DNA from 3 places in the Pseudomonas sp. Ost2 genome. Region 1 is predicted to be linked to each of the others. Evidence: predicted binding sites of a transcription regulator. Region 1 holds the regulator's gene; each other region holds the start of a gene.
What was found. The regulator FliA, encoded in region 1, starts transcription of late flagellar genes. The targets are predictions, from matches to a motif close to CTAAAGTTTNNNNNNNNNNNGCCGNTAA.
Positions count from the first base shown of each region.

Region 1 (4,610 bases):
TACCACAGCTACAAGCGCTGCGGGCTGGCTGGCTGCATCCTGACTAAACTGGATGAAACGGCGAGTCTCGGCGAAGTGCTGAGCCTGGCCATCAGCCACGAATTGCCGGTGGCCTATCTGACCGATGGTCCAAGGATTCCGGACGATCTGCATTTGCCGCGCCGCCACCAGCTGGTGAGCCGCGCAGTCAGTGTGCAAATGCAGGAAGAACCCAGCGAAGAGGCCATGGCCGATATGTTCGCTGACATCTACCACAGCCCGTCCAAACGAGTGGGTTGAGGTAATCATGAAGACGTTGCAATGCACCTACATCGATGGTCTGCCAGGCATTAGTTCCCTCCGGGAACGCGCAGCCAGTTATGTGGCCTTCCGTCTAAGCAAGACAAGGTAAGAAGAGAACATGGGCAGCATGCATCCCGTACAGGTGATCGCGGTGACCGGCGGCAAGGGTGGCGTCGGGAAGACTAACGTGTCAGTGAACTTGTCCCTGGCGCTGGCTGAGCTTGGCCGGCGGGTCATGCTGCTGGACGCCGACCTGGGGCTGGCGAATGTCGACGTCCTGCTGGGGCTGACCCCCAAACGCACCCTGGCCGACGTGGTCGAGGGGCGCTGTGAGTTGCGTGATGTGCTGTTGCAGGGGCCGGGCGGGATCCGTATCGTGCCGGCCGCCTCCGGCACCCAGAGCATGGTCCACCTGAGCCCGGCCCAGCATGCCGGCCTGATCCAGGCGTTCAGCGATATTGGCGACAACCTCGATGTGCTGGTGATCGACACCGCTGCGGGTATTGGTGACTCGGTAGTCAGTTTTGTCCGCGCGGCCCAGGAAGTCCTGCTGGTGGTCTGCGACGAGCCGACCTCGATCACTGACGCCTATGCCCTGATCAAGCTGCTCAACCGCGACTACGGCATGAACCGTTTCCGCGTGCTGGCCAACATGGCCCAGAGCCCCCAGGAAGGTCGCAATCTGTTCGCCAAGTTGACCAAGGTCACGGATCGCTTCCTCGATGTAGCCCTACAATACGTCGGTGCCGTTCCCTACGATGAATGCGTACGCAAGGCCGTGCAGAAGCAGCGCGCGGTCTACGAAGCGTTCCCTCGTTCGAAATGCGCCCTGGCGTTCAAGGCCATTGCCCAGAAGGTCGACACCTGGCCGTTGCCCGCCAACCCACGCGGGCACCTGGAGTTCTTCGTCGAACGTCTGGTGCATCAGACGAGTGCGGGACCAGTGCTATGACTGCCAGTGGCTATCGCATGTATTCCAAGTCGTCGCGTGACAGCCAGTATGAGTTGATCGAGCGTTATGCGCCTCTGGTCAAGCGGATCGCCTATCACTTGCTGGCGCGGCTGCCGGCCAGTGTGCAGGTCGAGGACCTGATCCAGGCGGGCATGATCGGCCTGCTGGAAGTCTCGACCAAGTATGACTCCAGCAAAGGTGCGAGTTTCGAGACCTATGCCGGTATCCGGATTCGCGGCGCGATGCTCGATGAGGTCCGCAAGGGCGACTGGGCACCCCGTTCGGTACACCGCAATACCCGTATGGTCAGTGACGCAATCAGGGCAATTGAAGCGAAAACCGGTCGTGACGCTAAAGATCACGAGGTTGCAGCCGAACTCCAATTGAGTCTCGATGATTATTACGGGATTTTGAACGATACCCTGGGCAGCCGATTGTTCAGTTTCGACGACCTGTTGCAGGACGGCGAGCATGAAGGGCTGCACGAGGATGGCGCGAGTGCTCATCTCGAGCCGTCACGCGATCTGGAGGATGAACGCTTCCAGGCGGCGCTGGCGGATGCGATTGCCAATTTGCCGGAGCGTGAGCGACTGGTCTTGGCGCTGTACTACGACGAGGAGCTGAACCTCAAGGAAATCGGTGAGGTACTGGGGGTCAGCGAATCGCGAGTCAGCCAGTTACACAGCCAGTGCGCGGCCCGCTTGCGGGGGCGTTTGGGAGAGTGGCGAGCGCGTTGACAGGCAGTGTGGGGACACTGCGAACGAGACCGATGCAGCGTTTGACGGTGTGTCGGCGGCTCGGCCGGTTGTGGTTTCCATGCAGTAGTCGAGTGTTGTGCCGAATTGATTGAACAGCGCGTTCAGGTGCTGAAACGCGTTTAAGACTGCTTGGAGGTCGAATTGAACAAGAACATGAAAATCCTCATTGTTGATGACTTCTCAACGATGCGGCGGATCATCAAGAACCTGTTGCGTGACCTCGGGTTCACCAACACGGTCGAGGCCGATGACGGTACTACCGCCATTCCGGTCCTCAACAGCGGTAGCATCGACTTTCTGGTCACCGACTGGAACATGCCCGGCATGACCGGCATCGACCTGCTGCGCCACGTGCGTGCCGATGAAAAGCTCAAGCACCTGCCGGTCCTGATGGTCACGGCCGAAGCCAAGCGCGAGCAGATCATCGAAGCCGCCCAGGCCGGCGTCAACGGCTATGTGGTCAAACCATTCACGGCCCAGGCGCTGAAAGAGAAGATCGAAAAGATCTTCGAACGCATCGGTTGATGAAGTCCGCCACGGGGGCGCTATGGAGCACAACGAATCTTCACTGGGCGATTTTGAATCGACCCTGAAAAAACATGCCCGTGAACTGGTCGACAGCCTTGAAAAAGGCCGTTTCGGCGATGCGGTGCAAATGATCCATGAGCTGAACCAGACCCGTGACCGCGGCCTGTATCTGGAAGTCGGCAAGCTGACCCGCGAGCTGCACAGTGCGATCGTCAATTTCCAGATTGACCCGACCATGCCGCAAGCCGAGGAAGTTTCGCAGATCACCGACGCCACCGAGCGCCTGTCCTATGTGGTCAGGCTGACCGAGGCGGCGGCCAATCGCACCATGGACCTGGTGGAGAGCGCGACCCCGCGGGTCAGTGGCCTGAACGAGGAAGCCAAGGCCCTGAGCGCCGACTGGGGTCGCTTCATGCGGCGTGAAGTCGGTGCCGAAGAGTTTCGCGCACTGGCCCGGCGGGTCGACGGTTTCCTTTCGCGCAGCGAGCAGGAGACCCGTGCGGTATCGAGCGATCTCAACGACATCCTGCTGGCCCAGGATTACCAGGACCTTACCGGCCAGGTGATCAAGCGCGTCACGCAGATGGTCACCGAAGTCGAAAGCAATCTGCTCAAACTGGTGCTGATGGCCAGCCAGGTGGATCGTTTTGCGGGTATCGAACATGACCGCGAAGCCATCCTCGCGGAAAAAGATCCACAAAAACAGATGGCAAAGGGTGAAGGTCCGCAGATTCATGCCGATAAACGTGAAGACGTTATGTCCGGTCAGGACGATGTCGACGATTTGCTTTCCAGCCTTGGATTCTAGGAGCACCCATACACATGAGCTTCGGCGCCGATGAAGAGATCCTTCAGGATTTCCTGGTTGAGGCCGGCGAGATTCTTGAGCAACTGTCCGAGCAACTGGTCGAGCTGGAAAGCCGCCCGGATGACGCGGATCTGCTCAATGCCATTTTTCGCGGTTTTCACACTGTAAAAGGGGGCGCCGGCTTCCTCCAGCTCAACGAGCTGGTGGAGTGCTGTCACATCGCCGAGAACGTGTTCGACATCCTGCGCAAGGGTGAGCGTCGCGTCGACTCGGAACTGATGGACGTGGTCCTGGAAGCGCTGGACGCGGTCAACGGCATGTTCGGCGAAGTCCGCGAACGCAGCCCGATCACCGCGGCCACCCCGGAACTGCTGGCCGCCCTGGCGCGCCTGGCGGAGCCGGCCGCTGCTGGTGAAGCACCGGCTGCCGTGGTGGAGGAAGCGGTCGTCGAGCCGGTCGCCGAAAGCGATTCCGGCGACATCACCGACAATGAATTCGAACTGCTCCTCGACTCGCTCAACGCGGTCAAGGAACAGGCACAGGCGCCCGCGGCGCCAGCCCCGGTCGCCGCCGAAGCGGGTAGCGACGAGATCACCGACGCCGAGTTCGAGTCGTTGCTCGATCAGTTGCACGGCAAGGGCCAGTTCGCCCCCGAGGCTATTGCCGCCGAAGCCGCCGCAGCGGCGAGCGCGGCGGCCGCACCGGCCTCGACGGCGGAAAGCTCCGATATCACCGACGACGAATTCGAAGCCCTGCTCGACCAGTTGCATGGCAAGGGTTCGTTCAAGGTCGACGCCCTCGACGCGGCAGCGGCTTCCGCGCCGGCGGCGAAAGCCCCGGATAGCGCGGCGGCAGCGGGCAGCGACCTGATCACCGACCACGAGTTCGAATCCCTGCTCGACGAGTTGCACGGCAAGGGCAAGTTCTCCGAAGTGGCGGGTGGCACCACGGCGGCTGTGGCAGCACCGGCAGCGGCCGCCGCCAAGCCGGCTGCGGCGCCTGCGGCCAAGGTGGAAGCCAAGGCCGAGCCGGCCAAGCCAGCGCCTGCGCCCGCTGCTGCTGCTGCTGCTGCGCCTGCCCCCGCGCGGGCTCCGGCGGCAGCGGCGGCGGAAAAGCCAGCCAGTGAAGCCGAGACCACCGTACGGGTCGATACCGCACGCCTCGACGAGATCATGAACATGGTCGGCGAGTTGGTGCTGGTGCGTAACCGTCTGGTGCGCCTGGGCCTCAACAGCGGCGACGAAGCCATGTCCAAGGCGGTGTCCAACCTCGACGTGGTGAC
Region 1 covers NZ_AP021904.1:5,367,623-5,372,232, reverse strand. Annotated here, with positions in the region: gene flhF (flagellar biosynthesis protein FlhF) at 1-279, shown strand, start outside; gene fleN (flagellar synthesis regulator FleN) at 401-1,234, shown strand; gene fliA (RNA polymerase sigma factor FliA) at 1,231-1,971, shown strand; gene KI243_RS23490 (chemotaxis response regulator CheY) at 2,146-2,517, shown strand; gene KI243_RS23485 (protein phosphatase CheZ) at 2,540-3,328, shown strand; gene KI243_RS23480 (chemotaxis protein CheA) at 3,343-4,610, shown strand, end outside.

Region 2 (4,610 bases), 340 kb from region 1:
GTGGATGGCTGCGGCTGAAGGACTGCAGCACGGCGGCCAGCCAGGTGCCGGCAAAGTCTTCCGAGGAGCCGACGCGGATCCGCCCTTGAATATGGGCTCCCCGCAGTTTTGCCCGGGCCTCGCGTTCCAGGCTGAGGATATTGCGGGCATAGGTGTAGAGGATCTCGCCCTCGGCGGTCAGGGACAGGCGGCGCGTGGTACGCGACAGCAGCTTCACCGCGACATCGTCTTCGAGGCGCTTGATATGCCCGCTCACCGCCGAGGGTGTCAGCGCCAGCAGGTCGGCGGCCGAGGCGAAGCTGTGGGTGTCGACCACCGTGAGAAACGTGCGCAGCAAGGCAATGTCGAGGGAGGCGGAAAGGGCGACGAGGGAGCGGTCCGTGTTCATCACTGATTCAACTTGAAAAATTGATAATAGGCCTTTACTCATCATGAATGATTCGTGGTGGCGACGGTAGTCTTTCTCCAGACAACCGCCAACTCCGCAGGAATCGCCATGAACTACTCATTTGTCACTACGCCGTTGCTGGACATCGCCTACCTGGAGTGGAACCCCGCTGGAGCCCGGGTGGCCGTGCTGGTCCATGGCTGGCCGGACAGTCCCGAGACCTGGACACGCACTGCCGGCCATCTGGCCGAAGCCGGCTACCGGGTGCTGGCGCCGGCACTCCGGGGTTTTGCACCGACGCGTTTTCGCCATGACGATACGCCGCGCAGTGGCGCGCTGGCAGCGCTGGGCATGGACCTGCTGGATTTCATCGATGCCCTGGGGCTCGATCGTCCGGTACTGGTCGGGCATGACTGGGGCGCCAGGGCCGTGGCCAATGCCTGTGGACTCAGGCCCGGTGTGGCCGCGGGGTTGGTGATGCTGTCGGTCGGCTACGGCACCAACGATCCGAACCAGGTGATTTCCCTGCAGCAGGCGCGCAATTACTGGTACCACTGGTTCATGGCGACACCCCGCGGCCAGCAGGTCGTCGAGCACGAGCGCAATGTCTTCGCCCGCATGATGTGGGACACCTGGTCGCCCGCCGGCTGGTACACGGAGCAGGATTTCCAGACCGCCTGTCGCGCCTTCGCAGGGCCGGACTGGGCTGCGGTGGTATTGCATTCCTACCGGCATCGCTGGGGTTTCGTCGAAGGTGACGCGGCCTCCCGTGCCGAAGAAGCCAGGCTCAACCCGGCACCGGTATTGTCGGTACCCACGCTGGTGCTGCACGGTGGTGCGGACAGTTGCAATCACCCGGACAGTTCCAAGGGACGCGAAGGCTACTTCTCGGCGCGCTACGAACGCGTGCTGATCGACGGAGCGGGGCACTTTCCCCAGCGTGAGGCACCGGAGATTGTCGCGTACGAGATCCTGAGGTTTCTCAGGGCCGGGACTCGGGAGCTGCCGGTTATAGAGGAGAGGCGCTGAGGAATTTTCATACGCGGAGTACGTCGACTAATGTTTGACGTCAAAATGCCATCATTTTTATCAAGATATTTCTAACCGGGTCGATACGCTGAAAAACCACACTGACCTGGAGGACATATCGTTCATGAAGCTTACAGTCAAAGGCAAATTGCTGTGTCTGGCTATCATCCCCTCGTTGTTGTTCGCATTGATTATCAGCGGCCTTGCGTCGTGGATGTTGCAGCGCACTGCCGACCAGCAAATGCTCGAAACCCGGGATGGTTTGATCAAGCGCAATCGTGACGTGCTGAAGAACTATGTCGAGGTGGCCCTGACCACCATCAAGCCGCTGCACGATGCCTCGGCAAAGGGCGATATGGCGGCCCGTGACAAGGCCCTCGAATTGCTCAAACCGGTAAAGTTCGGGGAGGAAGGCTACTTCTTCGGTTACGACACCAAAGGCGTGCGTATCTTCCGTGGCGACAGCACCGCCGGGATCGGCAAGAGCTTCTGGGACACCAAGGATCCGGACGGTTCCTTCCACTACCAGACCTTTGTCGAAGTGGCTAAAAACGGCAAGCACTACGTCGATTACTTCGCGCCAAAACCAGGCCAGGAAAGTGTTCAGGTGCCCAAGCTTGGCTACACCATTTACCTGGAAAAATGGGACATGGTGCTCGGCAGCGCAATCAATATGGATGACATCGACGCCGCCATGGTGCTGGAGCAGGCAGCGGTAACCGAACGCACCCGCGCTCTGCTGGGCAGCATCTTCCTGGTGACCCTGGTGCTGTTGCTGGTAACCGCAACGGCCGGTATCTGGACCGCCAATGGTGTTGTCCGCCCGCTGCGTGTGCTCAAGACCAACCTGGATGACATTGCCGCCGGGGACGGTGACCTTACCCATCGCCTGGCGATCACCAGCAACGATGAGTTGGGTGATCTCGCCGCCTCGTTCAACCGGTTCGTCGACAAGATCCACACCATGGTCAGCCAGGTGGCGAAGATGACTACCGACCTCGACGGTCTGGTGCATCAGGCGACCCAGCAAACCTTGCGTTCTGAACAAGCGATGCAGCGCCAGCGCAACGAGACCGACCAGGTTGCCACCGCTATCCATGAAATGTCGGCGGCAGCCCAGGAAGTCGCGGTCAGTGCCCAGCGTGCTGCCCAGGCTGCGGCAGAGACCGACCAGCAAGGCCATGTCGCGCGCAAGGTAGTGGGCGACAACATCAAGGGAATGAGCGCACTGGTATCGGATATTCGCCTGAGCGGTACCAGCCTCGACAACCTGCAACAGGACGTGCGCTCCATTGTCTCGGTGCTCGATGTGATTCGCTCGATTGCCGACCAGACCAATTTGCTGGCGCTCAACGCCGCGATTGAAGCCGCGCGTGCTGGTGAAGCCGGTCGTGGTTTTGCGGTGGTCGCCGATGAAGTTCGCGCACTCGCCAGCCGCACGCAACAAAGCACTCAAGAGATCCAGGACATGATCACGCGCCTGGAAGCGGGTACCACTGCCTCGGTCGCCGCGATGCATCGTTCGACCGAAGCCGGCGAGGGTGCGAACCAGCAGACCAACGAAGTGGGGGTTTCGCTGGATTCGATCTCGGACCTGATCGGCACGATCAACGCGATGAACGCGCAGATTGCCAGTGCCGCCGAAGAGCAGACCTCGGTCGCCGAAGAGATCAACCGCAGCGTGCATCAGATTGCTGGCGCGGTGGAAAGCCTGGCCGATGAAACCGAGCAAAGCGCGCGCACCATGCGTGATGTGTCTTCGCTGGGTGCCAACCTGAACGGCCTGGTACGCCAATTCAAGATCTGAACAAGTGCGCCATTACCCTGAAACAGGTGGTGATAACCGTTTTAGCTACGGGTTATTTGTTAGCTTGATAATAATTAGGTAGCAATCAATTTGCCGTTTCCCACGGCAAATCATAAGAAAAACCCATGTACACCCGTGTTTAGACCCAGGAGTGAGTAACCGATGTCCGAGAACGATACCTCCCCAGGGCGTCGCGACTTTCTACGCAAGTCGTTGACGATGATCCCTGTTGTCACACTGGCCAGTACCGGCCTTTCCACTGGCGCCTTCGCGCAGACCCCGGCAAGCGACAGCCAGACCGGTACGCCGGTACCAGCCAAGGTCGCTGACTACAAACCGACGTTCTTCACCCCGCAGGAGTGGGCCTTCCTGATTGCAGCCTGCGACCGCCTGATTCCGTCCGATCAGGTTGGCCCTGGTGCCGTCGAACTCGGCGTACCGGAGTTTCTCGACCGGCACATGCAGACGCCCTATGCCAATGGCGGCATCTGGTACATGCAGGGGCCATTCATCGAAGCGGCGCCGGAGTTTGGCTACCAGGGCCGCCTCACGTTGCGCGAAACCCTGCGGGTCGGGATCAAGGCCATTGACGCCAGTTGCCAGAAAAACTTCGCCGGCAAAGCCTTCGCCCAGCTCTCGACCGCCCAGCAGGAAGACCTGTTGAAAAACGCCGAGAGCGGCAAGCTGGCGCTGGAAGACATTTCCTCGAAGCTGTTTTTCAGCAACCTGCTCAACGAAGTGCGCAACGGCTATTTCGCCGACCCGTCCCACGGCGGCAATAAAAACATGGGGGCGTGGAAGATGATCGGTTATCCCGGCATGCGTGCCGATTACATGGACTGGGTAACGGTGCGTGACAAGCCGTACCCGTTGCCGCCGGTTGATCTGGCCGGGCGAAGGGGTTGAGCATGGCGAACATCAAGGCAAAAGCAGACGTAGTGATTGTAGGTATGGGCTGGACCGGGGCGATCATGGCCAAGGAGCTCACCGATGCAGGACTGCATGTGGTGGTACTTGAGCGCGGCGCCGACCGTGACACGCAGCCTGATTTCGCTTACCCGAAAGTGGTCGATGAGCTTGAAGGTTCGGTACATCGCCGGTACCTGCAAAGCTTGTCCCAGGAAACCGTCACCGCGCGGCACAACCTGACCTCCACGGCTGTGCCGTATCGGCAGATGGGCTCGTTCAAACCGGGCACGGGTGTCGGCGGGGCAGGTAGCCACTGGTCTGGCTGCCACTTCCGCGCGCTGCCGGAAGACTTCAAGTTGCGCAGCAATACCGAGCAGCGCTATGGCGCCAAATTCATTCCCGACGACATGACCATCCAGGATTTTCCGGTCAGCTACGAAGACCTCGAACCGCACTTCGATCATTTCGAACACGTGT
Region 2 covers NZ_AP021904.1:5,024,824-5,029,433, reverse strand. Annotated here, with positions in the region: gene KI243_RS21945 (LysR substrate-binding domain-containing protein) at 1-388, opposite strand, end outside; gene KI243_RS21940 (alpha/beta hydrolase) at 497-1,417, shown strand; gene KI243_RS21935 (methyl-accepting chemotaxis protein) at 1,542-3,224, shown strand; gene KI243_RS21930 (gluconate 2-dehydrogenase subunit 3 family protein) at 3,387-4,130, shown strand; gene KI243_RS21925 (GMC family oxidoreductase) at 4,133-4,610, shown strand, end outside.
Region 2: KI243_RS21935 (methyl-accepting chemotaxis protein) is a predicted target of FliA. The motif match lies at 1,445-1,472, and genes of this name have one in related genera.

Region 3 (4,610 bases), 2.0 Mb from region 1:
GATACGCTTCTGCGCCATCCAGAGCTGTGCCACCAGGCTGAAGGCGGTCAGCGCGGCATCCAGCCAGGGTTGCGCGGCGTCGGTCCAGTGGGCCATGGCGGCGCCCAGCAGCAGGCTGCCCAGGGCACCGGCGGCGAGCCCCGCGAGCAGGGGCTGCACGCCCAGAGTGGTGACCTGGCGGCCATGGCGGACCGCGCCACCACGGGTCCATTGCCACCAGCCGTAGAGCTGCAGCACCGCGTAGACCACTTGCAGCAGCATGTCCGAATACAGCTTCACGTCGAAGAAGATCCAGCTGTAGAGCAACACCATGACCAGGCCGATCGGCCAGCACCAGGGGTTCTGCTTGACCGTCAGCCAGACGGCGATCACGCCGAGCGCGGCGGCAAACAGTTCAAGCCCGGACATGGGGATTCCTTTGAATCGAAAAAGAGGGGGCGGATTGTAACCAGACTGTCGTGGGGAAGGGAGTGGGAAGTGGAGTGGGGAGTGGGTTGATGGCTTCCGTACAGGTGCATGGAAGCCATCAGGGACTTGCCCGAGAGGAATCAGATCCGGAACTGCCTCAGCAGGCCGTTGAGCTGTTCGCTCAGGGCCTTGAGCTGGCTGCTGTCGACACTCGACTGCTCGGCGGCCAGCGCTGTGCTGTGGGACAGTCCCGCGGCCTCGGTGACGTTCTGGTTGATGTCCTCGACCACATGGGCCTGCTGCAGGGTGGCACTGGCAATCGAGGCATTGAGGCCGTTGAGGTTGCGCAGGGCCTGGCCGATGGCGTTCAGGCTTTCTCCCGCCAGCCCGGCTTGCTCGATGGTCAGTTGCGAGGCGCGACTGCTGTCGCCGATCACCTTGACCGCCGCTTCGGAATGGTTCTGCAGGCGCTCGATCATCGACTGGATCTCCGCCGTGGACTTCTGTGTCCGCTGGGCCAGCAGGCGTACTTCGTCGGCCACCACGGCGAAGCCGCGACCCTGTTCACCGGCGCGGGCCGCCTCGATGGCGGCGTTCAGCGCCAGCAGATTGGTCTGCTCGGCGATGGAGCGGATCACTTCCAGGACGCTGCCGATCTGCGTGCTCTCGGCGGCGAGGGTCCGGATCACCTCGACCGCCTGGTCGATGGTGACGGACAGGTGATCGATCTGTTGCAGGCTGTTATCGATATTCAACTGGCCCTGGCGGGCCTGGGCCTCGGCGTCACGCATTTCGCTGGCGGCCTGTTCGGCGTTCTTGGCGACATCCTGGACGCCATAGGTGACTTCGTTGATCGCTGTCGCGACCATCTCCATCTGCTGCGATTGCTGCTGGCTGCGCGCCTGGGCCTGGACCGCATTGTTGCCCAGGTCGCTGGAGGACTGCCCGAGGGCGCCGGCCGAGTCCTGCAACTGGCTGACGACGCCGCGCAACTTGCTGGTAAAGGCATTGAAGTGTCGGGCCAGCTGGGTCACTTCGTCCTGGCCGTGGGTATCGAGGCTGCGGGTCAGGTCGCTTTCGCCGCTGGCGATATTGGCCATGGCATCCACGGTTTCCTGCAACGGGCGCACGATACTGCGACCGATCAACAGCACCAGCAGGGCCATGAGCGCGGCAATGGCGATGCCGATCAGCGAGGCGTTGCGGACCTGGCCGTAGAATTCGGCCTGCATGTCATCGATATAGACGCCGGAGCCGATGATCCAGCCCCAGGGCTGGAACAGCTGCACGTAGGAGGTCTTCTCCACCGGGGCACTGGCCCCCGGTTTCGGCCAGCGATAGTCGATCATGCCGGCGCCCTTGGCCTTGGCGAGGATGACCATCTCGTTGAACAGCGCATAACCGTCGGGGTCCTTGATCCCGGACAGGTCCTGGCCTTCGAGCTTGGGATTGGCCGGGTGCATGACCATCACCGGCCGCAGGTCATTGATCCAGAAATAGTCATTCTGGTCATAACGCAGCCCCCGTACCGCGCTCAACGCCTGTTTCTGCGCCGCCTCGCGGGTCAGGGTGCCGGCCGTTTCCAGGCCGTGGAAATAATCGAGGATCCCGCTGGCGGTCTGGACCACATGCTGGGTCTTCTGCGCCTTGGCGTGATAAAGGTCGTCGTGGATCTGCTTGAGCATCAACAGGCCCAGGGTCAGCAGCATCACCACCGCCACAATCAGGATGAGCCACAAGCGTCGACTGATCGACACACTGCGCAAGCTTTTCATAAGACCACCATTCCCTTTTCTTGTTGTTGTGTCATCGCGGGGTCCATACCAGCAGGTTTTCCCCGCGGTGCCCAGCCTGCTTATGGCTACTATCGGGGCAGCGACAAACAGGCATGTCTGATAGGATTTCGGCCCGAAACCGGCAAACCTGAGTTCATGTCTGATTTTTCAGGCATTTTTCACGGTTTGGCGACAGGTGGTGAGACAGGCTCGACGCGGAATGACGCCAGTGGCCGATCCGCGGCTTTCGATTTTTGTAAGGACCCGCAGGGGCGGGCCTTGAGGGGGAATGATGGATCTTTGGACCGCCGCACAGGCGTTGATACTGGGTATTGTCGAGGGCTTGACCGAATTCCTGCCGATTTCCAGCACCGGACACCAGATCATCGTGGCGGATCTGCTCGGTTTTGGCGGTGAGCGGGCGATTGCCTTCAATATCATTATTCAGCTCGCGGCGATCCTGGCGGTGGTCTGGGAGTTTCGCCAGAAGATTTTCACCGTGGTGCGCGATCTGCCGAGCCAGCGCACGGCACAACGCTTCACCGTCAACCTGCTGGTGGCATTCATGCCGGCGGTGGTTCTCGGGGTGCTGTTCAAGGAGGTCATCGCCACCTATCTGTTCAACCCGATTACCGTCGCCACGGCGCTGGTGGTCGGCGGCCTGGTCATTCTCTGGGCCGAGCGCCGGGAGCATGTGGTGCGTGCCGAGACCGTCGATGAAATCACCTGGAAAGATGCCTTGAAAGTCGGTTTCGCCCAGTGCCTGGCGATGATTCCCGGTACTTCGCGCTCGGGTGCGACGATTATCGGCGGCCTGTTGTTCGGCCTGTCGCGCAAGACCGCCACCGAGTTCTCGTTCTTCCTGGCGATGCCGACCATGGTCGCCGCCGCGGTGTATTCCGGCTATGGCTTCCGCCACCAGTTCCAGATGGCCGACCTGCCGGTATTCGCCGTGGGCTTCGTGACGTCCTTCGTGTTCGCGATGATCGCCGTGCGTGGCCTGCTGAAATTCATCGCCAGCCACAGCTACGCGGCGTTCGCCTGGTATCGGATCGTGTTCGGCCTGGTGATCCTGGCCACCTGGCAGTTCGGCTGGGTCGACTGGTCGACCAAAGGATGAAGGGCCCGCAAACTCCGGAACGCAACCGTCCGGCGTCCGCTGGCCGCCTGCAGCACCTCAGGCTCAAATGGGCGATCTGGCTGGTGCTCTGCGTGCTGCCGGGCTTCGGCGCGCTGAAGATGTGGCTGTCCGGTGGTGTTTCCTGGCCACTGTGGGGCTATGGCGTCGCGAGCCTGCTGGCGTTCTTCCTCTACTGGAGCGACAAGCGCAAGGCGCGCAACGACACTTGGCGCACGCCGGAGAAGGTCCTGCACGGCGTCGAGTTGCTGGGTGGTTGGCCGGGAGCGCTGATCGCCCAGCAGGCCTTCCGGCACAAGACCCGCAAGCTGTCCTTCCAACTGGTGTTCTGGGCCATCGTGCTGCTGCACCAGGTGTTCTGGATCGACCAGCTGTTTCTTGGCGCCAGCCTGGCCCACTTGTCCTTTCTATAGCGCCAGGCCTAGAGCAGCAGGCCGACCTGGGTGCGTTTGGGCAGCTTGCCGACCACCAGTTGATGGGAGCGCTTGAGCAGTTCCTGCAGTTCCCCGGTGCCCAGGGGGTAGGGCGCCGTCATGGTGATCCAGTAGGCACGGGCCAGATAAGGTGCGGGGCGGATGCCCGGACGGTCGATATGGCCGAGGAACAGGTCCTTGTCGACCTTGAATGACAGGGTGTCGCCGCTCAGGTTGAGCAGCGCGAACATCTTGGTCCCGGCAATGGAAAACACCCGTACGCCGCCCCATTTGTAGTCCTCCCGGGCTCCGGGCAGCTCAAGGCAGAAACGCGCCACTGCCTCCGCGTTCATCGTTGCTTCTTTCACAGGGTCTTGTCTCCGCATCCTTTGAATACTTCGGCCAGGTGATCGATCCAGGCCCGCACGGCCGGCAATACCCCGCGTCGATGGGGGTAGACCGCCTGCAACCAGCCGCCGGGCAACGACCACTGGGGCAGGATCCGCACAAACGTACCATTGGCCAGCTCTTCCTCGCAGTACAACATGGGCAGTACGGTAAAGCCCAGGCCGGCGAGTGCGCAGGCCTTGCGCACGACAAAGTCGTCCACCCCCAGACGGGCTTCGAGGCTCAACTCGCGTTTGTGCCCATCCTCGTCCAGCAGGCTCAGGTGGACCAGCCGGTCCGCCTCGAGGGCGCCGAGAATCGGCGCGTCCTTGAGATCCTCCAGGCTGTTGACCGGGTGTTCCTGGAGGAAGGCCGGCGTCGCCAGCATGAAGGTCTGTGCCTGGCGCAGCCGCCGGGTCACCAGCAACGGGTCTTCGTCGCCGTGTTCGCGAACCCGCAGGGCCACATCGATACCTTCGGTGACCAGGT
Region 3 covers NZ_AP021904.1:3,384,088-3,388,697, forward strand. Annotated here, with positions in the region: gene pnuC (nicotinamide riboside transporter PnuC) at 1-408, opposite strand, end outside; gene KI243_RS15020 (methyl-accepting chemotaxis protein) at 549-2,183, opposite strand; gene KI243_RS15025 (undecaprenyl-diphosphate phosphatase) at 2,476-3,303, shown strand; gene KI243_RS15030 (DUF1294 domain-containing protein) at 3,300-3,734, shown strand; gene KI243_RS15035 (MmcQ/YjbR family DNA-binding protein) at 3,743-4,087, opposite strand; gene KI243_RS15040 (LysR substrate-binding domain-containing protein) at 4,099-4,610, opposite strand, start outside.
Region 3: KI243_RS15020 (methyl-accepting chemotaxis protein) is a predicted target of FliA. The motif match lies at 2,309-2,336, and genes of this name have one in related genera.